Regions from separate parts of the Sporomusa termitida genome, predicted to be linked through region 4. Evidence: riboswitches for the same ligand, from Rfam matches in the RefSeq annotation. Region 4 holds a riboswitch; each other region holds the start of a gene.

Region 1 (7,377 bases), 360 kb from region 4:
GTAATATTTTGGGCCGCCAGCGCATCCATTTGTTCCTGGATGGCGCCATAGATGCTGGGGTCACCGGTATGAAGCCTGACCACCAGCTTGTTGTCCTTAACCCCCGCCGTCATCACGGCAATAACTTCAGCCAGGGTCATGGAAGCGCTATTATAAATCACAGCCCCATTTTTGGCCAACGATAACAGCGCCGGGTTTACCAGCGAACCGGCATAGATAATAATATCCGCCTGACCTAAAAGACGCTGCCCTTTCACGGTTATGAGCTCAGGGTCGCCCGGTCCGGCTCCTACAAAAAATACATTCATTTCACTTGTGCTCCCTTCTTCTTCCCTGTTCATTGCTTCGACAGCTACCCGTTTTTACCACAGGCAATTATATAAATCGGATTAAGTGCTTTAAACATATTGCTGGCACCAGCCTGCTGGAGACGGGTAACCTGAATACAGCAGGCTTCAACATTGTACTCAGTCCGTTGCCGCATGCTGCCAAGGGCAGCTGCTAACGTCTCCACCGTAACCGCCGTTATAATTATTCTGCCGCCCGGCTTAAGCAAACGGTCGGCACCGCTGAGAATCTCAGGCAGCCTGCCGCCGCTGCCGCCAATTAAAATTACGTCAGCCGCCGGCAGCCCGGCCAGCGCTTCCGGGGCAGCACCTAATATGACTTCAACATTGGCAGCCTGAAATTTAGCGGCATTAACCTTAATTAGATCAACACCTTCCGGTTCCCGCTCAATGGCAATTACCCGGCCCCGGCTGGCCAGCAAAGCCGCCTCGACTGACAAAGAGCCGGTACCGGCACCAATGTCAATAACAGTATCAGCAGCACCAATCCCCGCTTTCGCCAGGGTCAATATCCTGATTTCCTGCTTGGTCATCGGGATACCGCCCCGGATAAACTCGCTGTCGGGAATTCCCAGCTTATGGTTCATGCCTTCACCACCATTACACTATGTTCAAAACCGGGTGTAGCCACCGTCTCGGCTAAAGTCAGCGCCGCTACCTCTTCATTATCATAAGACAAATTGGTGCACAGCCAGACACACGCCGTTTCCGGCCACCCCTGCGCTAACAAAATGCGGGCAATATGGCCAGGATTATGCTGAGGATCGGTTAAAATACCCAGTTTATAGCCCGGCCTGAATTTAAGCAGCTCATCAGCCGCCTTGCGGCCATGCATACTAAGCAAGGCCGCATCCTGCCAGACTTCGGCAAGACGGGCAAACGCCAGCTGCACCGAGCTGATGCCGGGGATAACCCGGATACGCGCAGGCGCGAACCGGCTCCTGAGCGCAGTCAGCATACTGTAAAACCCGGGATCTCCCGACACCAGCACAATTACATCCTGACAAGTAAGCTGCTGCCCGATAAAGTCAAGCACGCCCTGAATATCTTTATCTATAATCCGGCTAACCTGGTTGGCTGAGCCAAATGTGTCAAGCGCCCGCTGACTGCCCACCAAAACCTTCGCCCCGGCAATAATCCGGCTCGCGATAGGCAGCACATAATCAGGCGAACCAGGGCCAATGCCCACAACTACTATCTGATGTTCCATCCTAAATGGCCTCCAATTTCCCTGGCTGTCTGATCAAGCCCCAGTATCTCGCCCTTCAGTGTGACAATCACTGTCCCCACGGCCAAATCGCCGAACACATACCGCTCGGCCCGGGCACTGGCCCGCTCAGCCAACACCTTGTACACAGCCGTCATATCATAACGGGCAATAATCGGCATGACAGCCTCGGTCGTAGTGGAGGCCAAAACCTCCTCAACTGCGGCCTGAGGCGCGCCGCCGGCGGCCAGATAGGCGGCCAGCGTTTCCAGTCTGGCGTCAGCCATCCGGTTATGGGTATGAAATATGCCAGCCGATACTTTGACTATTTTTCCGAGATGACCGAATAAAAGCACCCGGCGCATGCCATATTTAACGGCATGCTCCAGCATATGCCCGATAAAGTTGCTGGTCTGAACAACAGCGGCGGCCGGGATACCATAGCGGTTGATTGCGATATCCTGGCCAATTTTTCCCGGGGCAAATACGATCTCATTATATCCCAAGGCCTGTACCACACTGATTTGCGGCACAAGCGAATTCTTAAACGCTTCTTCTGACATCGGTTCAACAATACCGGTAGTGCCGATAATGGATAAACCGCCAACAATCCCGAGGATTGGATTCAGCGTTCTGGTAGCCAGTTTTTCCCCGCCGGGTACAGAGATCGTCACGACCGCGCCCATGCCCGGCGGCAGGCACTCCTCAACAGCCCGGCTAATCATAGCCCGCGGCCCGGGATTCACCGCCGGCTCACCCACAGGCATCGCTAGCCCCGGCTTGGTCACTGTCCCGACTCCTTCACCGGCTTTAATCATTACGCCTGGCTCACCGCTTATCATAATTTCAGCTACAATTTTTACCCCGTTGGTAATATCCGGGTCATCACCGGCGTCTTTAATAACCCAGGCCGTACCACCGCCGGCAATTGCATAGCTGCCGGCCACTGGCGCTACCAGCGCCACCCCCTGCGGTGAAATTACCTCAACTGCGGCCACAGGCTGCCCTTTCCAGGCCATTATCGCAGCTTTAGCGGCGGCAGCCGCACAGGTTCCTGTAGTAATCCCCTTGCGCATCGGTTTGTCAGACAATAAAAAACCCCCTTGAGCAGGGGGTAAATACCAAACAAGATTTTTTTTGCCTGATTATTGTACCCACACCTGCCTATCTTCCGTAGGTCCCAGTACTTCATCTTTTTAAAACCGTGGAATCGTTTGCACGGGCCTTGCATATCGGCCATAGGTAAGGCGGCGACAACGCAGCAGGGCGGGAAAAGCTGCGCAAACTATCCTTGGTTTTGAGGGAGATGAAATATAGCGGCATGTGCCGGAACAGGCAGGTCTTCTGACTCTGGTTCATCGCGACCTTAGTAGTCCACCAAGCCCAAGCTAGACTTGACGGACTACTCGCCTTCCCGGTTTCCCAGTGGCACAAATTAAGCAGCATCCCCAATACAGTGGCGGGACCGTGCCGGTATTGCACCGGACTTCCCTATTAAGCGTGAAGCACCCGTTCCCTACACCTATCAAATTATTATTTTAGATTAATTCCCTATTGTTAAGTATTTTTCCTGCCGGTCGGTCGAATAATTATGAATTTTAATAGTTAGCCTCTTAATTACAAAAATTATGCAATTTTTTGCGAATTCAAACAGGATTTTTTTATACTAATGCGGAATGTTACACTGGTCAGACCATCATACCAAATATTTAATCTTAATTATGGGGGAGTGGAGAGTTTGAAAAAAGTGAGTGAGCATTGGCAACCAGCGCTTACAGCCTATGCCGACGGCTTCAGCCTGTTCTCAGAGTTTGAAGCAAGAGCCAAAAATGCAGCCGCTGAGGTTTTCCGGGTCAAAACAGCGGCCGACGCTACTGAAGTCGTTACCAGCCTTGTAAAGTACACTAATGCCCGCAAGATTGTAGCTGTTAACAGCCCGCTGCAGCAGGCAGCCGGCATCAATGCCGCCCTGGCCGGACTTGGTGTTGCTCTGTACACCGACCAGGCCGACATTGCCGAGCATGCGGAGAGCGCTGACATTGGCATCTCGGCGGTGGAATTTGCCATCGCTGAATCAGGCAGCGTCTGCCAGGATGCCATGGCCTTTGAAAGCCGCCTGGTCTCCATGCTGCCTCCTGTTCATGTTGTTTTTATGAACAGTGGTCATGTTGTGCCTGGCGTAACGGAAGCCATGGAGGTAATCTCCAGGGTATATGACCGTGGTTATATTAGTTTCATTACCGGTCCCAGCCGCACTGCCGACATTGAACGCGTGCTGACAATCGGCGTACATGGTCCCAGCCGTTTTATCATTATTGCCGTTGATGAAGAAGTTAACGGAGGTAATTATTAATGAATACGAACAACCGGAATATAAAAAATGAAATAGAAGAGAAACTGAACGATGATGTATTGCGCGGCGCCTTAGGCCGTTTTGCCGAGGCCTACCCCGTCTCCCGGGCCAAGGCTTATGAGAATGTAGCCGATGTCGAAGCCCTCCGTGAGCAGGTCCGGCAAATGAAGATGGGGACTGTTGCCGACATTGACAACCTGGCTGCTAAATTTGAAGCCGAAGCAACCAGCCGCGGCGCCAAAGTATTCCGGGCCCATGATGGTGAGGCCCTGAAAAAATATCTTATCAATCTCTGTCAGGAAAAAAACGTAAAGCGGATTGTCAAATCCAAATCCATGGCCTCCGAGGAGATTCACCTTAACCATGACCTGGAGGCGGCCGGACTGCATGTAAAGGAAACCGACCTGGGCGAGTGGATTATCTCCCTGGCCGGCCACAAGCCCTCCCATATGGTCATGCCGGCCATCCATTTAAACCGGGAGCAGATTGCCGATTATTTTTCCCGGGAACTGAAACAGGAAATTCCCACTGATATTCCCTTTATGGTCCAGGCAGCCCGTACAGCCCTCAGAAGTGAATTCCTTCAGGCCGATATGGGCATTTCCGGGGCAAACTTCGGCATCGCCGAAAATGGGGCTATCGGCCTGGTAACCAATGAAGGCAATGCCCGCCTGGTAACTACCCTGCCCCGTATTCATGTTGTTATCATTGGTTATGAAAAGCTGATCCCCACAATCAAAGACGCCGCACCAATCCTGCGCACCCTGCCGCGCAACGCCACCGGCCAGTTGATGACCAGCTATATGACCATGACTTCAGGCGTTACCCCGGTAATGGTTAAACAGGCTGGCAAATGGGTTGAACAGGAAAAGGAGCTTCATATAATCCTTTTTGATAATGGCCGCTTAAAAGCAGCCCGTGATGACAAATTCAAAGAAATCTACCAATGCGTCCGCTGTGCCTCGTGCCTGAACGTTTGTCCTGTATATACGCTGGTAGGCGGCCATGTGTACGGTCACATTTATGCCGGCGGCATCGGCGCCATCCTGACGGCCTTCCTCAACAGCATGGGGGACTTTGAAAAAATCAATGAGTTATGTATCGGCTGCCGCAAATGTGTCGAGATATGCCCCGGCAAGATTGACATCCCCCATCTCATCGAGGAGCTCCGGGCTAAAGCCGTCCGGGAACATGGGCTGCCGTTCGGCGTTAAAGCGGTATTTGAGAACGTCCTCGCCAACCGCAAGGTTTTTCACACCCTGCTGCGCCTGGCCGCCATTGGGCAGAAACCCTTCCAGTCCGGCCGCTTAATCCGCCATCTGCCTCTGTTTCTGGCCGGCATGGCCAAAGACCGCAGCCTGCCGGCGGTCGCTGATTCTCCCTTCCGTGACCGGGTGGCCAAAGTAACAAAAACAATAGATAAACCGGCCAAACGGATTGCTTTTTTCAGCGGCTGCAACATTGATTTTATTTTTCCGGAAACCGGTGAAGCCGTGTATAAGGTGCTCCAGAACCTGAACATGGAGATTGTGTTTCCCGAGGAGCAAAGCTGCTGCGGTAAACCGGTCCTGGGTATGGGCGACCGGGAAACAGCCAAACGAATTGCCCGCAAGAACATTGAGGTCTTTGAAGCAGCCAATGCCGACACCATTCTCTCGGCCTGCCCGACCTGTGCCGAGACCTGGCATCAAACCTATGCCGAATTATTTGCCGATGAGCCGGAATGGCAGGTACGGGCTGAGAAAATCGGCCATAAAGTCTGTGAGTTCACCAGCTTTGTCGCCGGGGAATACCAAAAAGCCGGCCGGTTAACGAAAACAGCCGGTCATAAAAAAGTGACCTACCATGACTCGTGCCATATGAAACGGGGGCTCGGTATTTACACTGAACCGCGGCAGCTGCTGGCAGCCGCCCCAGGCTATGAACTGGTGGAAATGAAAGACTGCGACAAATGCTGCGGCATGGCCGGCGCGTTCGGGGTCAAATACAGCGAGCTGTCAATGCCGATCCTTAAGCAAAAGCTTGCCAACATCAAGGCCAGTGACGCCGAGGTGATTGCCGTTGCCTGCCCGGCCTGCATGATGCAGATTCAGGGCGGCCTTGACAAACAGCTGCCGGCTGTAAAAATCAAGCATGTAGCAGAAGTCTTAGCTGAGAATGTAAAGGATTAAAAGGTTATCTTCTGAGCCCACCACAAAAAGGAGTCTTCCCCCAGGAAGGCTCCTTACTTGCTTAATCCAATCCTATAAAGTTGACGGCTACACCGGCTCCCTCACGCGGCTCGGACCGCCGCTGCCAGCCACTAATACAGCGGCGGCTTACCTACCAGTATATATAGTTCCCGGTCGCCTTTTCCTTAATCCAGACCGGCAAAGGACACCAGGGAAATACTGCTGCTCCTAAAGCAGTCAGCAAGCCGCGGGCTGGTTACTGCGGCTAATTCCTGCTGCCAGTGATAATCCCAGGAAAAAACAGGATTTAATATCTCATTATCCAGGCCGGGGTGAAGCATAATCTCACTGCTGCCGCCAGGCAAACTGTTAATGATTTTCATAAACAATCTCTCTTCCATGCTGCCGCCGGCCAGCATGCCGAAAAAATGGTCAGGGACAGCCAGGCGCGCGCGCCGGGCCTTCAGCCGGGCCAGACCGGCCAAAATACTGAGACCGGAACGGCCGATGAACCGGCCGGCAGAGGGCCGGAAGCCCCCGAAAAAAAGCAGGGGTTCAGCCGGAATCCGTAGCGCCCGGATATTAAACTCCCTGGCAATATCAATAACAATATCAATGATGCCGGGTACAATATGCAGATGCTGATGACTGTCAAGATGGGTGACCTGAATGCCGGCCGCCAGCACCTTTTTCACCTGCGCCGCAAGCTCCCGGCGCACATCCTCCGGACGGATGGCGGCCGCGCAGAACTTCCGTAAAAATAGCGGGTACTTAGTATAAAGCAGCCCTTCCCGGTCAATCAGGGTGGGTATTTGCTCCGGTTTAGCGGCCGGGTACCCGCCAACCAGGGTAAGATGGACGCCGACCCCCAGTGACCGGCAGCCGGCTGCTAATGCCGCCGCATGGAAAAAGGCCGGCCCGCCGGCCATAAGGGTGGTGCTTGTTATACAACCCTTAGTATGACCGGCGATAATACCAAGATTAATATTCTCATGCAAACCAAAGTCATCGGCGTTGATAATTAATTTTTTCATAACACCCTCAAAGGTAATTATTACCTCAAGCCCAATCACAGGTGGGCAAAAAATCCTGGTATGACTTGCTAACCAATTTCTGATACTATTATTGGCCACACGGCCAAATAAAAAAACAAGGAGGTCATCGCATTATGCAAAACAAACAAAACAAACAAGCCGAAAGCAAACAGCAATATGGCACTCTGACAGCTAAACTGGATGCCAACAACGACTACGCCAGCAGCACTGCCGGGACTTCTGCTACCGGCTCGGCAACCTCGGC
Region 2 (7,377 bases), 1.8 Mb from region 4:
CCGCAGTACGAGCGGGGAGCCTTCCCTTTCAGGCTGCGGACAGCCGCAATCATGCCGCCATGATAGGAATTAAAATCATCGGAATTAAGCATATGGACTTCCCGGTTATCTTCATTTTTGACCGTAACATCAAGTGAGCCCAGCCGCCGGCTGAAAAGTTCAGGCACGAAAACGCCGCCGGCTTTGGCACCGTAAGCATGCGCGCCCCAGCGTACATACACCCTTGCCAGGTCATCGACAGTTTCCCAGTTCTTTTCCTCTAACAAATGACTGACACCGGCGCCATAACTGCCCGGCGGACAGCCAAACAGCCGGTAACAGGCCTGTTCCCAGGCCGTCTGGCTGTCAAGACCCTGTTCACTGATCAGCCGGGCATCGGCCAATACATGCTTACGGACAAAATTCAGTTCGCTGCTTTCTTCCAGGCCGGCGACCAGACTAACCGCCTTATCCATCCATTTAACCGCCATCGGCATGGAATCGCGGAATAAACCGCCGATCCGGGCCGTAACGTCAAGCCGCGGCCGCTTTAGCTCGTCCAGGGGGATGGCTTCCAGCCCGGCAACCCGCCGGCTGCCTCGCTGCCATACCGGCCGCACCCCCAGCAAATACAGGAATTCGGCAATACACTGGCCATGGCTGCGCATATTGGCCCCACTCCAAAAGACCATGCCAATATTCTCCGGATAACGGCCTTCCTCGGCAATAAACCGCTCAATAACACTGTCTCCCAGCATTTTTCCCAGTTCCCAGGCTGCCGCCGTGGGCAGGGTTCGCGGGTCGACCCCGAAGAAATTGCGCCCAGTCGGCAAAATATCGGCCATTCCGCTTGTGGGCGCCCCGGCCGGCCCCGGCTCGACGAAACGATCCCCCAGCGCCGCCAGCAGGTTAGTAAGCTCCTGTTCTGTCTTATAGAGGTTTGGTATTAATACCGTGCAGATATACCGGGCTATCTGCCGCAGCCGGTCTTTAGCCTCTGGTCCGGCCCCGGCAGCCCAGGCAAGGTTTACTACCGCCTCGGCCGCAGCGGGTTCAAAATCATGCTCCTCCAGCCGGCCGACAGCCTCGCGGCACTGCTGCCAAATCTCAGCGGCCAGCGCGCCATAGGTTTTGCTGCCGTCAGACACCAGTTTGCCGCTATGCGCAAGCAGCTCGTAATAGTCATAGCCGTGAATCGCCGCCACGGTTTCCGTTAGGGATGGTACGGTCCCGTTGGCCAGCCGGGTAAGAGCCAGCAGGTATTCCGGCAGTGAATCCGACTGGGGCGGACAGCCCAGAACATGCAAGCCTACCCTGATCTGCATATTTTTGAGGTCGGTGAGATAGACATGCAGACGCTGGCTGTATTTGCCGAAAGCCTCATCCGGCTGTTGACTGACATCTGCTGCCAGATTGGCGGCAATAACCTGCTCCCTGATCTGGCCGGCAACCACTTCCGCATTGGCCGGCTGGTTCTGCTGAAAGTGGCAATATTCATCAAGCAGCTTCTCCAGCTCAGCCAGTTCATCATAAGTGCCGGCCTGACTCACCGGCGGCGTCAGGTGACCAATCAGGCAGGCGGCGCCGCGCCGTTTAGCCTGGATACCTTCACCGACGATAGTAATGAGGAAAGGATAAATATTCGGTAAATCGCCGATAGCCAGATCCGGGTAACAGGTCCGCGCAAGCCCGGCCGCTTTGCCGGGCAGCCACTCGAGGGTGCCATGGGTGCCGACATGGACAACCGCGTCGGCCTGCCAGATATCCCGCAGCCAGTAATAATACGCCAAATAGTGATGGGTGGGCGCACAGTCCGGCGAATGATACAGCTTGCCCGGGTCCTCACTGAAGCCGCGCGGCGGCTGTACGGTAATAAAAATATTGCCGTTAAGCAGGCCCGGAACAAGCAGCTGGCCTTCATAATGGAAAACATCGCCCGGAGCCTGGCCCCAGTCTTCGGTTAGCTGCGTCCGGGTCCCAGGCTCCAAGCCCTGAAACCATTCCCGGTATTGCCCGGTGGTTACCTTGCCCGCCGCCCGGGCAATCCGGCTATCCGTCAGAAAGCGCCGGTCATTGGTGGCCACCGCCAGCAATTCCTCCATAAGCGCCCTGCTGTCGTCGGGAATATGATCCACCTTGTATCCCTGCTGGGCCATCCGTTCCAGCAGCAGCCGGATACTGGCAGGTGAGTCCAGGCCTTGCGCACTGCCGATATTGGCATTAGTAGCCGGGTAATTATGAAAAATAACGGCAATTTTTTTCTCCCGATTGGGCTTGCGGCGCAGGTTAGCCCACTTGCCGGCTTTACGCACAACCTGACTGATGCGTTCAGGCATAGTTTCGTAGCTGGTCATTCCATCGGCTGCCTGTGTTTTACCGGCCACAGGCAGAGAGTGAATAACCCCGTCGAATTCCGGCAAGGCAATACTGCAGGATATCTCCATGGGGGTCAGACCCTCACTACTCCGGTCCCACTCTGCCGGGGAGCGCAATAGGGCATAGGCCTGCAAAACCGGCACTCCCAGCTGTTGTAAAAAATCCGGCTCCACCGGCCGGCCGACCGTCAAGGAAAACTTAAATGTATTAATCAGCACATCAATGCCGGGCAACCCATCATCATAAAAATAGCTTTTGAAAGCGTCATCGATCCCCTGAGCGCCAAACTCAGCACTGCGCGCCCAGTGGCTGAACGCGGCGATTACATTCATGCCCCGGGCCTCAATCTCATCAATAAGCGCTGTTGGGTACGCCAGATCGGCCCATATCCATTCATCCCGCGGAAACAACAGGCCTATCGTCGGGCGGCCTGCCTGGCAATGGTGCTGCCGGTATTCGGCAACATCCGTATATATGCCGGCGGCCCGGGGATGAAAAATACCGTTCCATACCAGTGGCTGCGGCTGTTGGAATTCGCAGGTATCCCGGCCATAGCGGCTGCTCAGGTACAAACAGAAATTACAATAATTATCGAGGCCGCTATAGACTAAATACCGGCGCAGCTGTTCCCGTTCCGCCGCTGTTACGCCGTAAAGAGTGTCTTCGGGCTGAGGTTCAGTTGCCAGCATAGTATGGGTTATCCCTTTTTGCCGCAGGAAATCGCCGGCCTTTTGCAAAAAGTGCGTATCCCGCCCCATCCCCATCCAGGAAAACAGCACGACGTCACAGACACGGAAGCGCTGCTGCCATTCCGGTCCCCATACCATACTGTCGTTAAGAAAAACAATGTCGATGTTGCTGGCTAGCCGGCCTGCTTCTTGCAGCCGGCGGCTTGCCTTTACCAGCATGCTGTGTTGGCGGTCAATATTCGTTAAAAATATTATGTTTCCCATATGGTTTTCCCCCACTGCTGCTTGCATTTTCCCTTGTCGGCACTACTGGTCCGCCTACACTGAAATCATAATTACTTCATGGGCCTTTTTCCGCCATACTTCGTTGTCGTCGGCTTACATATGTCCGATATGTGCGCCTCCTCCGCCTCGTCTTGCGAAAAAATTCCCGTGAATTATTTTACGCTTTCAATGTAGGCGGACCACTACGTTACTTCTCAGGGAAATATTGAGGATAGGCATAGCTGGCCAGGTTTTTTACACCCCAAACTATGTACTGCGATGTACAAACCAAATACCGTTCAGGTATTGAGACAAGCTGCTGCCGGCGAATGGCCTTAACCGACTGCAGGGCCGGATCATTCTGGATATCGGCGGCAAATTGCGCCATATCGGTTTTGCCGGTGTAATCCCAGGTTGGCATTAACAGTATGTCAGGATTCACCTTGACCAGCTGTTCCTTGGACAATATATCATTCATCCCCAGCCCGGCAAGGGCGGCCCCGTTTTTCACGCCGGCATACTGGCAGATATCGTCAAAAGTCGTGCCTTTACCGTCACTGCCACCCATCAGGGAAAAACGGACCACCACCGGCCTTTGGCTGTCAGGTATCGGCCTGACCCTGTCAACAACCTCGGCCAGCGTATTGTCCATATCGGCAACCAGCTTCGCTCCCGCCTCCGGTTCGCCGACCGCCCGGGCAATCTCCAAAATTACGTTTTTGATTTCTTCAATGGAATTAGGCCATTGATAAATATAGACGGGAAAACCTGCATCCCGGACTGTCTGCACAAACTCTAGCGGCTGCCAGTCCGGCACAATCACGAGATCAGGCTGCAGGGCAATGACAACTTCCGGGTTAGCCCGTATTCTCGCCGGTACGGCCTTAGCCTGTTCGGTAATATTGGACAGGCCGCCGTCATCTGCCAGATAAGTCAGGGCGGCAATCCGCCCTGACGGTACCAGGCCCAGCAGAATTTCATCGGTACTGACCGACAAAGATATAATCCGCTGGGGTTTCCCCCGCAATTTCAGTACATTTCCCTGGCCGTCTCTTACCTCATAGCCGGCCGCCGACGGCTCGGCCTGGGGTCTCTGCTGATTAGCACAGCCTGCGCACAAAAGCAATAGGCAGAGTAAAAATACGATCGGTTTGATTATCTGAAAATATCTCATATATCTGACCTCACCCTGCTTAATGCCTGTTGCTGGCAGTTAATTTTCTCAATCCATTCACTCATTGTATTTTTCATAAACTCATGTACCAGGTAGTCAGGCTGTATATAATCCACAATGCGCCCTGCTTCGGGCACACTAAACGGTAGATGCTCATCAATCTTAAGTACATGATGCATAAGTTCAGTCATTGAATATTGCTCCTGGTGCTGCCGCCTGTTTTGACTTTCCCTGATATATTCGCCCGACAAGGAGTGATGCAGATGAATCCCCTTAATATACTGGCTGTAGCTGCCGAGCCGGGATATTGTTCTAAGAATGTAGTCAATGCCCTCGGCCTGGGTTCGTAAGGCCGGATTGGTATTCATCAGGTGCCCCGTATCCAGCATAATGCCAACATTCCGGTGAGCTACGCCCTCCAGCAGATACGCTGTCAGTTCCTTGCTCTGCAAGGTTAGCCCCGGCCACCACAGATTTTCAAACAACAGGGTCATATCTGCAGGTATCGAGCTGTGGAGTGCGTTAATAACCTCTACCGTTGCTTCAATTACCTCCCGGTCGGAGGCATGAAATTTCCAGGTAAACAATTCGGAGATGCGGGCATGACTGACATGGAACACAACATACTTAGCTCCCGCCTGCTTGGCGGCCATAATGTTCTCCCGGTAAACAGTAAGCCACTCTTCCCTGGTTATACCGCCATAACAGTCCCTGATAGCAGCCTCATTGCCAAACTGCTTTAATAATGCACACTGATCGCCACGCCAAAAATCGAGCCACCAGGGCCAGAAGCGGAGATGAACGCCATGGATCCATTCTTTTTTATGGAGAGTTTCATCCAACGGCCCGCAAAACATCATCTCAATGCCGTCTAAATGGTGACAATGCAAAAATCTCTGCAGACATTCCCCATTATTGTTGATGAGATCATTATCAGTCGTATAGTTTGACAAATTTACAAGCTGTAGCATATGTACATCCTTTACTGTGCCGGAAGAAGAAAGATGCCGCCTGCGAAAGGTTGGCATCTGCCTCTAAAGCTTTTATTTTTTAGCTACTCGATGGCGTAAGCCGGTAAGCATATGACTTAGACTCAGCCCTTACCCGCTGATAAGGGCAACCGCACACTTTTGCTCTGCGCTCTGTTTAACGTCAATGTTTCATATGTTTTCAGGATGGAAGTATTACCACTAGGTACACAGTCCGATAACCTGTAACAACCTCGCGCTGACCAATTAAGTTTGTCAACCGGCCAATTAGCTGGAACATATTGTGACACTTCATTTCCCTCCTTAAACCGTCCCCCGCATGGTCAGGGCCTACGGGGGTATAGCTACAATATGGCAATAAAAAAATCCTGGTACTTAATACCAGGAGTGAATTCAGCAGATCGCTAACTTCTTGAGTATACCCGAGAAGATACGCGCTTAACTGTAATCCCCTCCCCATACCTCGTGGGTCTCTAACGGCGATTGTCAGCTAGGCAGTTCTCCTGGCTCCGGCTCATCGCTTGCTTAAACCTTCCCGGGAATCTTATCCCCAGTGGCATATCTTAAGCTTGCTCCCCGTTACAGTGGCGGGACCGCGCCGGTTTCTCACCGGTCTTCCCTATTAAGCCCATTGGGCACCCAACTCAACAGTATTAAATTACAAAACAGGTTCGATTTTAGTTTATCGAACAGTAAGAAGCTTGTCAATAGTTTCCGCGGGATTTTGCATATATTCCAACAATCCGTAATTTTCAGATATTTTTTTCTTTTTTGCTTGCATCAGGAAGACAATAACCTGCTTGTATTATTTATGCTGCTTTTTATATGCAAAGCAAAACACATCTCCAAAAAACATTGGAGATGTGTTTTTACAGTTTGCCTGTTTTTAATGGTTTTTAGCTTCAGGATTATTAAGTTCATCAATCGCATCTTTTATATGTTGAACATAGATATCCTGGATTTTTTCATTTTCGCCTAAGCCATGGATATAGGTGTCAACTTTAATACCGGCGGCAATAAGCTGAGTTTTGTGGGAATCACTTTCGTCACCGGCCATATCATTGACGGCATGATCGCCGGCTACCAGCATTAACGGCATCAGGGTTACTTTTTTGACTTTATTGGCTTTCAGCTTGTCAATCGTACCTTCCAGGGTAGGATAGCCTTCTACAGTATAAACATATACATTTTTATAGCCTGCATCCTGTAGTTTTTCCTGCAGGGCAGGATAGGTAGCAGTGGCAGGGTGGAGCCCGCCGTGGCCCAGCAGCAGGACAGCTTCATTCTTCTTAAGTTTCGGGTATTGGGTTGCTAATGCTTCGACTACTGCCTGATAATCATCGGTGGTGTCTTCCTGGCCCATATAGTAAAGCAGGGGTCTGCCAATTGTAAGCTTTTCAAAGGTTTTAGCCGCTTGCGCATGGGCCACCGCACTTTTAATCAGCTCATATTCTTCACCGGCGGTAATTTGCATAGGTTGTACAATAACTTCAGTAAAGCCTTCGGCTTTGAGGCGGTCAAGCGCTTGTTTCTCAGTATCAATCTTGATACCGTCACGTTCGGCTAATCTTTTAATGATAATCCGGGAGCTAAATGCCCGGCGCACTTCATAATCAGGGAATTCAGCCTGTATTTTATTTTCAACTGCTTCAATAGTTGCTTTCAGTGTGTCGTGGTAGGTTGTACCAAAACTCACAACCAAAATAGCCTTTTTACCAGCCGCAGCCGGTGCAGCCGCAGCCAGCGACGGGATCAGGCTGACGCAACCAAATACGGCCAGCATACAGATCGTGGTAAGTAAGGAAAAAATTTTTTTCATAAATAAAACAACTCCTTTAAATTTTACATAACGAATGCCTGGAGAAAATCCCCGCAATTCTTCACCTGCTGATTACCTCATAGGCAG
Region 3 (7,377 bases), 1.8 Mb from region 4:
ATCACAGGGCTGTGAAACCGGGAGAGGGCAGAAGTTATAAGGTGGGGGCCGAACAAAAGGCCGTTCCTGTTATATCAGTCTGGCTCAAAACAGTAAGGTATAGTCAGGCTGGAAGAGGAATTGCGGTTAATGAAAACTTCGGGTTAAGTAGTACCCTGTGAGGCAGGTGAAAAGCAATGGGGGATGAACTTTTTTTCGACCGCATTGCCGGTCAGTGGGATGCAACACGGGCAGCCGATGCCGGTAAGATCGGCAAACTGGTGGAGCTGATCGGGATAGCGCCGGGATCCAGAGTGCTTGATGCCGGCAGCGGGACTGGTGTATTGTTGCCGTATATTCACAAGGTTGTTGGCAATGAGGGGCAAATTACAGCTGTCGATTTTTCTGCCAATATGCTGCAGCAGGCCAAAACTAAATATGCGGCCCTGAGGAATATTGAGTTTGTTGTTGCCGATATCATGAATTTTTCAACGGCGCCTGGATTTGATCATGTGATTTGTTTTAATTTTTTTCCGCATGTTAAAAACAAGTCCCTGTTTTTGCAGCATATTCGTAATGCACTTAACAGCGGGGGTATGCTGACGATCATGCATGATCTGTCGCGCCAGCAGGTAAATGCCGTTCATCAGGCCAGCGCCGCGGTAAAAGAAGACCGTCTGGCCTGCGGGGAGACGGTAAGCCAATGGCTGACCGGGGCTGGGTACGAGGTAATATGCAGGATTGATGACAGTGATTGCTATTTTATCAAGGCCCGGAAAACATAGAGGTTTCTTGCGATATGCTTTTGATAGCCTAAGCATATAGCGAATGATTTTGTAAACGGCAAAATAAGCTCATTTTGCCGTTGTATCTTTACGAGGAAAATTAGCACATTATCAACTGTGGTTACTGCAATAGCCGCATTTGTGAATAGGACTGGCGATTAATCACAGCTTTTGCTGGCATTGTTCCGGAGGAAAAGGGAGGTAAGCTGAGAAGTATCTGTAGAATAATGCCAGCCCTTATCCGTATTTAGCTGCGAAAAGTATTTTGACCAGAATAAGAGTAAGTCTTACGGTCGATTAATGTCATTTCCCGGGAAATGTAGCAACAAGAGTCCAATAAATGTGCAGAGCTTATACCTGCCACCACATAATACCAACAGTTGTTTCCGATGTTTCGGCACAATAACCATCAATAGCGATGCTTGCAAGGATAGTGCGAATCGTGTTTTCGGTCTCAGCGCCGGTAACGCCCAGTACGCTAAAATAACTGATATAGTGATCAATCAGATAGGGAAGCGGTTCCTGCGTGGTTTGACCGTAAGTGGTGAAGGTCAGGTTGGGGCGGTAGCCTTCCTGATACAGGATGTTAAGCGGATAGATGATATCAAAGGATGGCCCCGGTGCCGGCTCCTGCAAGAGTTTTTCCCATAAGAGACGGCGTAAGCTAATATCATGTTTACCGGCAAAGCCGATCAGGCAGCAGACTCTGCGGGCTACTTTCGTCATTTTCATCAGGCTGTCATAGTTATTAATAGCCGGGCTCTTAGCGGCAAAGGTTATGTCATAGGCCGGACTCGGGGCAATGTCCTGCCAGTCGGCCAGCAAAGGAGTGATGTTTTTCTCCAGACCGGCTTTTCCTGCCTGGCCGGACAAGGCTGCCAGCATACCCGGGGAGGTATCAAGGCCGGTGACTTTAACATCATATGCTGCCAGCGGCAGGGCGTAGGTGCCGGGACCACAGCCAATATCCAACAGTGTATCGCCTGGTTTAATTGTCCCGTGGGCAACCAACCTGGCAATGATGTCTTGGTGGACTGTTTTGCTGGTTTCATTATGTTCGGCATAGCGGCTGGAAAAGCTGTTCCAATATTCCTGCCACAGCTTAGGGTCAGGCGGGCGCCGACCAGCCTTTTTATTGGCGTTTTGCCAGGCTCTATCCCAAAACCGGACATTATTTAACGGCTCGTCCGCAAGCTGACTGTCCAAATTTACCATCCCCGGCTGTATTCTTCGGTACAGGCTAAACAAGCGATTTTACCGTTTTTTAAACGGGCCCGGGCTTCCATAACTTTTTCACCACAATACGCACAGATGACAGAGTTAAAGATTTTGGCCTCTGGCGGCAGTGTAAGCTCAACATCCGTAATCTTAAACAGGTCTGCCAAGGGGGTAACCAACAGCTGAGCAATTCGTTTTTCCTGGATTTTTTGCCAGGCAGTCTCCTGCTCGATTGTGGCCTGGCCACTAAACACTGTGTTTTTAAGGCTTTCCTGCTCCGGGGACAGGGGGCTGCTTTCACCGGTCACCGCAACCCGTACGGCTTTACCTGTCTGGCGGTTGCCGATCGTATAGGCCTGTTTGCCATGGTCTTTGTAAATAAGGTTGCCTTTGCCAATGGTGCAGCCCAGCAGCACTTGAACAGCATCAATGCCGCAGCCGTCAGACTCAACAATTGCGACAAGCTCCTCGTCATTGGCCCGGGTTACATTAAGGCGCTCAAGGGCGGCTTTGGCAGCCAGATAGCCAATGGTAAGTCCTGGGCAGCAATGGCCGTGGAATTCAACAGCCTTCTGGTAGTCGGCAGCTCGGTTAGTCATTTTCTCTTCCTCCTCGGCAATGTTCTGGATCCAGAGTAAGGATTGGCCCGGTAATTTACCGGGCACGATAAGATTTGTACCTTACTTTAAATTTTTTAGTGCAAATTAACTATATTATCAGTTATTTGTCCAATACTGTCAAATGCGGAGCTGTTTTTTATAACCAAATATTTTGCAGATTTTTTGCATAATTAATTGACACAATTAGTGAAATTTGGTACAATTCAAGATATTAAACGATAGTTGAAATTATCGTTTGCCGTAGAATGCGGCAGTTTATCTGGGCTCGGCAATACTTTTATCTTCTATAGATTTTTTAAACAGCCATGAAGGCTCTGCTTGTTGCAGTTGTCTTGATGGTTAATTTACTTTGAGGGGTATAATAGCGGTAGTGGTTCCCGGTAATAACGAAGGAATTTTCAATTTATTGCCGAATTAATAATCAATCGTCCATTTTTGTGGAAGGTGGTAGGGTCTGTATGGTAATTGCAGTTATTGATGGTATGGGCGGGGGGCTTGGTGTGCAGTTGGTGACCCAGCTTACGTCACAGCTGGGTCAAAAAGCAGATATTATTGCTTTGGGGACAAATGCACTGGCGACCAATAATATGGTACGGGCCGGAGCGATGCGTGGCGCTACCGGTGAAAATGCCGTGGTCGTTTCAATCCGCAAGGCAAATATTGTAGTAGGTCCGATTGGTATTATAATTCCTAATTCCTTAATGGGGGAGATCACCCCCAAAATTGCCGAAGTAATTGCCTCTTGTGATGCGCATAAGGTATTGGTGCCGGTAAATCAAAGCCATTTCGATATCGTTGGCCTTGAAAGCCGGCCGCTGGTGGTTTCTATTAAAGAGGCAATTGCCAGGGTAACCGAGCTTGTTCTAGGCAAGACCTGGTAGCCTTGTAACGCCAACTTAGTAACTAATCATGTAAAGAAGAACAACCCGGTTGTGTGCCGGGTTGTTTGTGTGTTTGGAGCTGCTGCCATTCAGCTGAGCCTGTTATTCCAGTACTGTGGTCTTGCGGTCAGCCCGCCACCACAGCACGCCGATAGTCGAGTTAATCAGTTCGGTGCAGTAATCTTCCACTGACCGGTTAGCCAGGAATTCAGTAATTTTAGCTGACGTCTCCGGGCTGTCCAGACCAAACAGCTTGAAATAACTGGTGTAATATTCAATCATAAAAGCCAGTGTCTCCCGGTAGCGCTGGCGGTAGCTGTAAAATTTAATATTAGGCAGATACCGGTCCTGATACAGGATATTAAACGGGTATTGGATATCAAACGCCGTTTGCTCAGGCGGTGTGCCGATCAGGTGCTCCCATAACAGTGTCCGCACTTTGATGTGATAGGTGCCGGCAAAGCCGATCAGGCAGCAGGTACCGCGGGACAGTTCATTCATTTTCATTAAGCTGTCATAATCGTTAATAGCGGTAGTGTTGGCGGCAAACACCACATCATAAGCAGGTTCGGCCGGCAGGTCCAGCCAGTCGGCCTGGAGGGCCGTAATCCGGTCGGAAATCCTGTCGTGAGCGGCCTCGGACTGCAGGACAGACAGCATTTGTGCAGCTGTATCCAACCCTGTTGCCTGTTTGGCCCTGGCGGCCAGCGGCAAGGTAAAGGTACCGGCTCCGCAGCCTATGTCCAGTACTGTGCTGGCCGGGGTTATTACACCGTCGGCAACTAAGCCGTCAATAATTGCATTATATATCGGCCGGCTTTGGCGGTTGCGCAGGGCGTACTGCTCGGCAAAATCATTCCAAAACTGCTGCCAGCCTTGTTTGTTGCCATAACTTGGGGCCTGATGGGAACTCTCACGCGCTTCCTGCCAGGCCTCAGTCCAAAACTTGGTATTGCACATGGCTTGTCATCCTTCCTGCTATGTAAATTAATAAAGTCCTTTAGGCGCCGGCAGAAGCCTTAGGCTCTGAATATTATCAGACAGGGGATAAACTTTCTGATAATGTAAAAAAAGCATGAAGTCCAAGGAATTATCCCTTAGGTTTCATACCGGAGTGTTTGAATCTTCATGATTCAAGCTACTAGTTTAAATATAAATTGTTTTGCAGTAATTGTCAATTAGCAATAGCATTGCTTGTATGCTGAAAACAATAAAATAAAACAGTAAATTACCAGCAATTACGCAATAGGCTAAGTTGTTGACACTATTTACAATAAAGCTTATACTAAAATTGTCATCAACTTAATTACATACGGCGAGTTGGGTGCCCTGCGGGGCTTAATAGGGAAGTCCGGTTAGAAACCGGCGCGGTCCCGCCACTGTAACGGGGAGCAAGCTTAAGATATACCACTGGGATAATTGGTCTTGGGAAGGTTTAAGCAAGCTATGATCCGGAGCCAGGAGAACTGCCTAGCTGACAATCACCGTTTTTACCCACGAGGTATGGGGAGGGGATTACAGTAGGCGCTTGGTTACAGACTCATTGCGTCGCTTGAATTCACTCCTGGTATAATGAGGTACCAGGAGTTTTGTTTTGGCAAACTGTTATTACTATTCCCGGCTTAAGCAGCGGGAGTTTTTTGTTTGGGAAAATACAAGCTGCCAGCTTGATTCATCAGTTGTGCTGCCTGTTTATCAATGTACCGAAGCGGGAAAAACATCCGGTATGCTTTGTAAATACAGCTAACATAATAAGGCGGTGTGTGCGAAGATGAGTTTTACCACACAGGACAACGGACTATTAAAGTGCGTTTATCAAGAGTGGGGACAACGGGAAGATTTTAATTTCTATCTGTCCATCTTATCCCATCAGTTTAATTTTGTATTTAACCACTCGCAAAGGGTGGCATATTATGCGGTTAGGCTGGCCCAAGCGACCGGCTGCCGTGATACTGAGATTGTGAATATTGGTGCAATGGCGTTGCTGCATGATATTGGTAAAATAAATGTACCGATCAAGGTTTTATATAAACAGGGTACTTATGATCCGTATGACCGGAATGAAATGGAGCGCCATCCGGTCTATGGCAGCCAGATGCTGCTGCGATCCAAAGAGCTGCGGGAGCTTATTGCCGGGGTACTGCACCATCACGAGCGTTATGATGGCAATGGCTACCCCAATAAACTCAAAGCCTTGGAAATCCCCTTGCCAGCCAGGATCATTCATATTGCCGAAGCCGTTGATGTTATGACGACAATCCAGAATTATCAGCAGGTAAGAAGCTGGCATGAAGCTATGGGTGAGCTGGAACGGGCGGCTGACAGTCAGTTCGACCGGGCTCTGGTAAAAGCCTTTTTGGCATTAGAACCGGCTATGTTTGCTGCCGGCAGGATGGGCGCCGGCCAGGCAGCGAGACAGGAAAAGCAGCAGCTGGTTTTATCTGCCGGCAGTGTTGGGCATTACCTGGAGAATATAGCAAATTTAGGGGTCATTTGTTTGGATAAAAACAATACAGTTGTATTTTGTAATGCCTGTGCAGAGCAGATACGGCAATTGCCTGAAGGTACTTTATTAGGTAAAAACTTTTTAGACAGTTATCCCCAGCACCGGCGAAAAATTCTCGAGGACAAGCTGGGGCAGCTGCGGGCTGGTAAAAAAAAGGCATGGTATCGCCTAATGGGCCGTAATGGGCGGTTTATTGAGAACCGGTATTCACGGGTAACGGATGCCAGTGGTAAGTTTATCGGCACTGTTTTGGTCACAATTGATGTGACCGAGCGGGAGAAAGTGGCCCGCAGTCTGAATGCCGCCCTGGAAAGGCAGGCCGCCTTGTATCAGGCAGCCCAGATCATCACCTCCTCGTTAAGTATTGCCGAGATCATTGACGGCATCCTGAGGATTATAAGAAAGACGATGGTGGTTAACAAGGCCGAAATTTATTTATCAAGTGAAACCAACGACGGTATCCCGGCTATGCATACGCATGAGTACAGCCGCAGTGAGCCGATTGAAGGCCAGGAGGGTTACCGTGAGGCGGCAAACCAGGTTTACAGTACTTTGCGGACAGTCATGGCTGCTGATGAACAGGGCAAGCTGGCAAAATATTATGTCCCGCTTATCTACCGGCGTGATTTACTGGGGATATTATATATTGAAAGAACCAGTCCGGGTGAGGAGTCGCAGGAACGGCTGGAGCTTCTGGAAGCACTGGCCAGCCAGACTGCGATTGCGATTAGGAATGCCCGCCTGCACGAGGAAGTCCAGTACCTGGCCGAGTATGATAAATTGACAGGCTTACTGAACCGCCATTCCTTTGACCGGTTTTTTGCAGAGCAGTGCCGGCAGGCCGCAGAGCAGCCGGCGCCGGTTACACTGCTGATGATTGACATTAATGGCCTAAAGCTTGTCAATGACCAATATGGGCATGTGGCCGGTGATATGTTAATTAAGGCTGCTGCTCAGGTTGTGAAAAATAGTATCAGCAGTGACGACCGCGCTTTTCGCTATGGTGGTGATGAGATTGTTGTGCTGCTGCCGGGGGTTTCTCTCCCGGAAGCACAGATTATTATTAAGCGGATACAACGCAATAGCAAATGGTGGCAACCGGGCATTGTTGCTAATGTGTATGCTGATTTGACTCTCAGTGTCAGCATTGGCGCCGCCGCGAGCAGCGAAGTCAGTCTGGAATGCCTGATTCAGGAGGCTGATAAACGCATGTATGAAAGTAAGCGTCTTTATTATAAGTCGCTGGATGTAAAATGATGGATCGATTTGGCATAACAGGCCTTTAGTGGCGGATGCTGCCGCATGATAAATTTAGAATAGAGTGATAATTGCAGACAATCATTTTTTAAGGATTGACAATCATTTCTTGAGGTGTTATGCTAATTTCA
Region 4 (7,377 bases):
CCGGTGATAACCTTGCCTTTGGGGATGTTGAACAATTTTATCAGTGGTATATAATTTGCAAAGGCGCACATTTCAAAAAGCCCTGCCCAGCATGAACCTAAGCCGAGGGCCGGTGCAAAAAGCTCAAGATAGGCAAATGAAAATATCGTATTTTCTCTGGCATGGGCAAGAGCAGTTTCAGTAACGGCCAGGATTAAGTGTGGAGCTCCCCTGAGGATGGGGTCTTTTTCAGTTTCGTAATAGGAGCGAATATGATAATCAAAGCTCCAGTGTGTTTTGGGCTGTTCCTCCATCCAGTTTATGGTTGCAGCTGTAGCTTGTCGAAGTATTTTTGAGTCTTCAATAATTATGTATGATACCCCCTGACTGTTACTGCCGGTAGGTGCAAATCGCGCAATATCTATTAGTTTTAATAACTGATCACGGGGAACCGGCGTGTTTTTGTAGCGCCGGACAGAGCGGCGTGAGCGAAGGAACTCCCGGGCGTCTTTTTCACTTAGAACAGGAAATCTCTCTAATGTAACCTGGTTTGCCAACAGGGCTTTCTGATTATTAATGGCAGCCTGAGGACATACGGCCACACAGTGACCGCAGGCAATACAGGCCTGCGGCAAGATTTGCTCTATACCGGCAGTGCCTTTAATCAGAACTCCTACAGGGCATACTTCGGCGCAAATACCGCATTGAATACATCGCTGTTGATTTGTTTCCAGCAAACTCAAACTAACCACCTCTTAGCTTTTACCGTATTCCATAACGGCCGAATGATTCTGCTATAATAATAATCATTTATGCATAAATAAGCAAGTACGCACTTTTCTGTAGTATAGTATCCGATTGTATACTGAATGATATTTAAAAACCATCTAATGCTTTTCTTTATACCATAGCACCAGCAGAATAATATAAATCGTTAACAAAATCCCAACAAAATAATAATTCACGTAATCACCTCTCAAGATTATCATCTCAAGAAACAGTAAAAAAATACGAAAAGGCAGCCGGCATGTAACCCTGCCTGCTGCCAATCATAATTATTGGGGATTTATTGAGTTGATAATCAATCAAGGCCTGCTGATTCGGATCTGAGTCACCTCGCAGCCGGCAATTTCAATCTCCTTGTTTCTATATAAGGCAATTTTGCAAAAGCGCAGCAGGTTTGTTGGCAGATTTGCCACGTGCCATTTAGGTTTCATAGGTATTTTCCTTTCTAGGGGAAAGCCATAATACTTTATATATATTATATAGAAGAAAAGCAATGCAGTCCATTGGAATATATAGGTAGTATAATTCTGGCGGAAAATAAAAGAGCCGCCCCCGCGCACAGGAAACGGCTCGCACCGGTGACACACTCGGCCACTCGGTTATGGCCTTTGGCCATGGATACTATATAAACTTCCTTGCTCTGCCGGCGGTGCCGGTTAGCGCAACAAGTTTGATTTCATTATACATGTTGCGTTGCTTTTATTTGTTAAGTAGGGATTAATTATTTGTTAAGGGTTTGCCGACGGCGGGTCACCTCCTTTCTACATAATCCGTATAATAAAGTAACCGGTATTGTAAGGGTGGTGATAATTTGATTATTGATTTTGATGAACAAAAATTTAGAAGTGAAGTTAAAAATATGGTTCGCCCCTTAGGATTAAACAAACGTCAGGTTGAAGAAATTATTAATCAGGCCTTAATTGCGATTCGTAAGGCAAGTAAACCAGCAAAGCTGTAAATAGTACCGGTAGTGATTAGGCTGACAGGTAGTCAGCCTTTTTTATGTAACATCAGCTTTTTAAATCTATAAAACAGAAACCCAGAGCGCAGCACATAATCAATCAGATTTACCAGCCACACGCCGGCAATGCCCCAGTCGAAAGTAAAGCAGAGTACATAAATGCCGATGACGCGAATGATCCAGATGCCGGCAATCGTGCTGTACATCGGACTTTTCGTATCACCTGCCCCCTGCAGTGCTCCCGCTATAACCAGACTTACGGCTGTAAACGGCTGGGCAAAGGCATCAATCCGCAGCCCGATGGTCACCATATCGATTACCTTTTGCTCATTCGTAAACAACGGTCCCGCCATAGCCGCAAAAGCAAAATAGAGAATGCCAACAATCCCCATAAAGACGGCGGCAACACCCATGATGACGATTCCGTAATGATAAGCGTCATTTTTACGGTTAGCACCAACCTGATTGCCGACAATTGTTGTTGCCGCCACAGCAATTCCGTAGCCTGGCAGAAAGGCAAACTGAGAGATAATTCCGCCAAAAATAAAGGACGAATAAGCATCTGTTCCCAGCCGTACAATCAAACCGGCATAAAATAACTGCCCTAACCGCATAATCAGCCTCTCTGTAACAGCAGGGCCGGATATCTGCAATAATGGCCGGGTAAACTGACCTGCCCAGCCCTGGGCTAAAGTAAAAGCTATTTTTGACTTTTGAATATAAAAATAAAGTGCCAATACGCCAGCCAGCCGCGCAATCGTTGTAGCCCAGGCGGCCCCGGCAATTCCCCAGCCCTGCCAGTCGCCGCTACCAAAGATCAACAGATATGCTAAAATGATATGCAGCAAATTTACCCACAGGCCGACCTTCATTGGGGATGTCGTATCACTGGCGCTGCGTAGTATACTGCCCAATATCGTCATCAGGGAAATCAGCACAGACGGGATGGCCACAATCTGAAAATACTTTATTCCCACCTGCAGAACCTCAGGCTCAGTTCCCATATAGCGAAGCAAAGGTTCAGCAAATACTAATGTGACAACACCAAAAAACAAACCTAATAAAATAGCAAGCCAGGTTGATTGTCTGGCGATGGCTTTGGCCTTGCCGATATCTCCGGCCCCGAGGCAGCGGGCAATCAGTGAGGAGGACCCTATTCCCATCGCCATAAATACCGCAATATAAATGGCTACGATGGCATTGGTCACGCCCACGGCGGCAACTTCCTGCAAGCCGATTTTAGCAACAAACAGGGTATCAACAAACCCAACAATATTTAATAAAAAATTTTCGATTACAGTTGGCACAGCCAATGTCAATACTACCCGGACTTTCTCTTTCCATGTTTCGCTACTGACCGAATTAGGCATTTGCAAATCTCCCGGCCTTCATAGTATCATCCCAGTCCAGACTTACTGGGTTAAACGCCTGGGTTCAGACTTTGGCTTTCAGCCATATCCCCCCACGGGGGATATTTTAATTAAAAAAATTATCCTGCCCTTCAGGATTACAGATAAGAAATACGGCTTACCGTTAGCCGCTGCTGCCCTTACCTGGCACAAGCTAACGGTAAGCGGAAAAACCATAAAAATGCCCTCTTACAGATAATAAGCAAAGCATTTTCCTGGTTAATACAGGCCTGTATTTTGCGCTTGTCGGTTATAATCGTTTTTCCATATGTACAATCTCAAAACTGCCGCCTTGATCAAGGATAATTTCAAACCCCTGTTTCTGCCAAAAGTTAAAGCCTCCGGGCAAAAAGTGATGGGTATGCAGATACAGCATTTTATACCCGTGCTGCCGGCAAAAGTCAGTCATTAGTCCGACAAGCTTTGAACCAATTCCCTGGCGTCTTAAACCGGCGTCAATGTAGCAGCGTCCCACTTCGGCGGTTGCGGGCAGATGGTAGCGGCCCTTGAGCAACTCGATTCTGTCATTGTAAGCACAAATCGCTGCCGAACCGACAACAGTTCCCGCTGGTGTAAATACCGCCCACATGTTGCAGTTTTCCGGTTCAAGGTAGGTTTTTCCCAGTCCCCAGACATCGTCAGTAATGGCCACCTGACCTTCCTGGTGGAATAAATCCCGCAGCTGCTTTAACAAAAAGTCCTGTACAGATGCTATGTCTTCAGACCGAATGGGACGGATTACTAAATTCTGCGTAGTCAAGCAAATACCTCCCTATAAGTGTTTAGCCGTTACATTCTTTTTGCAGGTCTACGGCTGCCCGCCTTGTTAGGCTTTAGCCGTCAATTGGGCAATTCTCCTGTTCAGTCCTGGCAGATAAGCCCACAGGAAAAGCGAGCGGCCCAGACTGAATACGATAAACGCCAGCCAAATGCCATGGTTGCCCAGGGTGGGAACGGCCAGCCACAGGCAGATGAAATAAGTGATCAAAGAATATACCAGTGAATTACGGACCGGCGCCGCCGCCGTTGCCCCCACAAAAACCCCGTACAGCTCCAGCCCCCAGAAAGCGGCCAGGGGAAACAGGGCTAGCCAGAAACTATATTGCAATGCGACCTGCTGGACATCAGCCAGGGTGGTAAACATTTGAATCAGAGGAATTCTAAACATTACTATCATTGCTGCCAATACAACTGCGGTAGCGCCGCCCCAGATGGCTGTCAGCTTAACGGTTTTGCCATATAGCGCCTCATTTTTCTCGCCAATTGCCTGACCTACCATAACAGTACCGGCATTGGCAAATCCGCTCAGGAAGTAGGCCATCACAAAATGCAGCTGCAATAAAACGGCATTGGCCGCCAGAATGGTGTCCCCGTACCGCAGGCCGTAAGCCGCCAGGCAATTGTAAACAGTCAGCAGACAGGCTGTTCTGATAAACAAATCCCGGTTTACTTTCATCATGTGGATCAATGCCGCCGGATCAACAATCATTTTTACTGAAAGCTTCGCCAGTGTAATAGCCCTGCTTTGTAATAAAATGGCTGCACTCAGCAGAAAAGCCGCAATCTCGGCAATCAGCGTTGCCGCCGCTACCCCCCCGGCCGCCCAGCCGAAGCCGGCGACAAACAATATTGCCAGCACCATATTCAGCACATTCATAAAAACCTGCAAAGCAAGCGAAAGTTTTACTTTCGCCATTCCCATCAGCCAGCCGACAATGACATAATTGCCCAGCGTAAACGGCGCGCTCCAGATGCGGATATGATAATAGGCGGCGGCAATCTCGCCCACTGTCTCATTCGGCGCCAGCAGGGTAAATGAGATCTGCTTTATCGGCCACTGCAGAGCAACAATCACCAGCCCGAGGCCAATAGCAATCAGCAGCGGCCTTAACAATGCCAGCGTAATCGCCTGTTTATCTCCGCTGCCGCTGGCTTGGGCACTAAACCCTGAAGTGCTGACACGTAAGAAACCCAGAACCCAGTATAATGTGTTAAAAATAAGCACCGCGATGGAAACACCACCAATGTAGGCGGCCTGCGGGAGCCTGCCCATAATTGCCGTATCGACGACCCCCAGCAGCGGTGTGGTTAGTGTGGCAATGGTCAACGGTATGGCCAGAGCCATGAAGTTTTTATGATCAGCCAGGCCAATCACAGTTGTTGTTTTTTCCTGCATTTGTGCTCCTTACTGTCGGTGTAATCAAATAAATATCCCAATGCATTGACTGCCTTGGGATAAAATAAGCACAAAAAAACTATTGCACAAATCTCCTCCCTATCGTTCGCAGGTAATAACGGTGATTGACATATAGGCAGTTCTCCTGGCTCTGGATCATCGCTCCTCCAAACCTTCCCAAAACAAAACGTTTCAGTGGCATTTCTTGGAATTGCTCTCCCATTACAGTGGCGGGACCGCGCCGGCTTTCAACCGGACTTCCCTATTAAGCCCTCTCGGGCACCTATATCGTAGTTATGGAGTTTTCAGCGCAGATAATGTATATAATTATGTAAGACACTTGTATAAAAGTATTGCATAAAAAGGCTAAATTTGTCAAGAGCCTGCTCCGCTGCCAATTAGTCATAACTATTTTCCGACAGATCAAAGAGACTTGATGACTTGGGGAAATATAGCCAGTGCTCTAATCATGTAAAAAAGACTGTATGTGGCCATACAGTCATAGAAAAATTAACTAGCTGCCTATACCTATATATAACGTAAAAACCTTGTTCTAGCAGCTACAAGCAGTTATCCTGACTTTATCATAAATTTGTCTAGAACTGCTTCAGGCCCCTGCCTTTTTGTACCTTTAACAAAGTATTAAAGCAATCAATAAGGTTAGAACAATCAGAATCACAAGCCCCAGCCATACCTGCCAGCTTTCAAAATTATGAATAGCTGCGAAACCATTTACAGCCCCCTTGGTTTTTCGGCCGACATCATCAATCGTAGTTTTAATTTTTTCTATATCCATCTTAATACCTCCATATTATGTTATTTTATTATATTCACATTGCATTAGAGCCGTTTGTAAAAAGTTAAAATTTTTTCGCGGGGAAAAAAGTCTCTGCCTGCCTTCCTAAGCAGGGAACAGCACCGGCCCAATCCCTATGAATGTGTGGGTTTGTCACAGGCTTTAGCACAGCCGCCAGCAATAGAGCCAATCAGTATATCAAGCGAGCCTATCCTTTGTCCGTGAAAGCATTTACGGTATCAGCCGCTGAACTGAATTTCAGTTACCGGCGCCAGCAAGAATAAAGCGGACATGACACTACACCTGCCTTTCTATTGCCTGCGACTCATGGTATAATGAAGTCACTGAAGGCATTACGGGAGGGACTTGGTGTGAGCGAGCAGTTAAATCAGATTCAATCCATGATGGAACAGCTCATCAAAATGGTAGGCAGTAATAACGCAGCCCTTGAGGAGCTACGCCAGGATACGAAGGCATCTGTTGAGGGATTACGCCAGGAATTGAAAGAGACGAAAGCCGAATTAAAGACCGACATAGCTGCACTTGACGCCAAGGTGGAACAATACGGACAAGTCCAGCAGCAGGACGTGTATCATCTTCTGGCGCATATCGACAAGAAAACTGACTCCATAATGGCCACCCAGACAACCCAGGGAGAATCCATTAACATCCTGGTCATGCGCCAATTGCAGATGGAAGCGGAAGTCGCCGCCAGCAAGAAAGCTAAATAGCAATTACGTGTACAGGGGCTGTCATACTAGAGTACCGGCTTCTATTCATTCATAAAGAAGATTAACCAATCGATGGTGTGCCCAAACTGCCAAAAATAAAAAAAGCTCCACATCGTGTGTGAAGCCTTAAGCTGGTTCAGCTCTCCGGTTCAATCCTCTTCCAGTTCATGTTGATGATATAAATAGTCCGTGTCCGGGGTCAGGCCTCACACTTCACACAATTGTTGCTTAATCTTCTCTGCCTGGCGTGGTGTCATCATGACAAAACCACAATTGCTATATCTTCCTAGCCTACAGCCTAGTGCCCACCTATGGCTAACTTCGATGACGTACTTCTATAATACATATTTCTTTTGCGAGTTCATTTAATTTTTCTGATATATTAACAATATGATTTTTATCTAAATTTGCATCCCACTCGTCTAACAATAGTAGTTGAAGCTTGCCGCTTCTTTTTATCTCATCTAATGACTCTATGGTTTTTTCGCCGGTGGATAAGTTTTTATTAGAACTGAATTCAAAAAACATATCAGAATGAG

What was found. Region 4 has a riboswitch for cobalamin ahead of SPTER_RS10145 (MATE family efflux transporter). Riboswitches for the same ligand answer to the same signal wherever they lie in the genome.
Region 1: it holds a riboswitch for cobalamin, as region 4 does, so the genes downstream of both, cbiD (cobalt-precorrin-5B (C(1))-methyltransferase CbiD) here and SPTER_RS10145 (MATE family efflux transporter) in region 4, are expected to answer to the same signal.
Region 2: it holds a riboswitch for cobalamin, as region 4 does, so the genes downstream of both, SPTER_RS01650 (TIM barrel protein) here and SPTER_RS10145 (MATE family efflux transporter) in region 4, are expected to answer to the same signal.
Region 3: it holds a riboswitch for cobalamin, as region 4 does, so the genes downstream of both, SPTER_RS01640 (diguanylate cyclase domain-containing protein) here and SPTER_RS10145 (MATE family efflux transporter) in region 4, are expected to answer to the same signal.

Annotation. Positions count from the first base shown of each region.
Region 1 is NZ_CP036259.1:1,834,236-1,841,612, reverse strand. Features, by position in the region: gene cobM (precorrin-4 C(11)-methyltransferase) at 1-308, opposite strand, end outside; gene cbiT (precorrin-6Y C5,15-methyltransferase (decarboxylating) subunit CbiT) at 353-934, opposite strand; gene cbiE (precorrin-6y C5,15-methyltransferase (decarboxylating) subunit CbiE) at 931-1,557, opposite strand; gene cbiD (cobalt-precorrin-5B (C(1))-methyltransferase CbiD) at 1,542-2,630, opposite strand; cobalamin riboswitch at 2,872-3,095, opposite strand; gene SPTER_RS08280 (LutC/YkgG family protein) at 3,302-3,907, shown strand; gene ldhH (L-lactate dehydrogenase (quinone) large subunit LdhH) at 3,907-6,078, shown strand; gene SPTER_RS08270 (ChbG/HpnK family deacetylase) at 6,264-7,112, opposite strand; gene SPTER_RS08265 (hypothetical protein) at 7,247-7,377, shown strand, end outside.
Region 2 is NZ_CP036259.1:354,303-361,679, reverse strand. Features, by position in the region: gene cobN (cobaltochelatase subunit CobN) at 1-3,308, opposite strand, end outside; gene SPTER_RS01655 (ABC transporter substrate-binding protein) at 3,517-4,482, opposite strand; gene SPTER_RS01650 (TIM barrel protein) at 4,479-5,453, opposite strand; cobalamin riboswitch at 5,948-6,129, opposite strand; gene SPTER_RS01645 (sirohydrochlorin cobaltochelatase) at 6,358-7,290, opposite strand.
Region 3 is NZ_CP036259.1:346,475-353,851, forward strand. Features, by position in the region: gene SPTER_RS01615 (class I SAM-dependent methyltransferase) at 177-764, shown strand; gene SPTER_RS01620 (SAM-dependent methyltransferase) at 1,116-1,970, opposite strand; gene SPTER_RS01625 (FmdE family protein) at 1,973-2,581, opposite strand; gene SPTER_RS01630 (DUF3842 family protein) at 3,061-3,483, shown strand; gene SPTER_RS01635 (class I SAM-dependent methyltransferase) at 3,586-4,443, opposite strand; cobalamin riboswitch at 4,789-4,971, shown strand; gene SPTER_RS01640 (diguanylate cyclase domain-containing protein) at 5,255-7,246, shown strand.
Region 4 is NZ_CP036259.1:2,196,237-2,203,613, forward strand. Features, by position in the region: gene SPTER_RS10130 (nitroreductase family protein) at 1-722, opposite strand, end outside; gene SPTER_RS24710 (hypothetical protein) at 1,577-1,723, shown strand; gene SPTER_RS10135 (MATE family efflux transporter) at 1,756-3,096, opposite strand; gene SPTER_RS10140 (GNAT family N-acetyltransferase) at 3,386-3,895, opposite strand; gene SPTER_RS10145 (MATE family efflux transporter) at 3,962-5,311, opposite strand; cobalamin riboswitch at 5,430-5,613, opposite strand; gene SPTER_RS24715 (hypothetical protein) at 5,943-6,107, opposite strand; gene SPTER_RS10150 (hypothetical protein) at 6,479-6,838, shown strand; gene SPTER_RS10155 (ABC transporter family protein) at 7,154-7,377, opposite strand, start outside.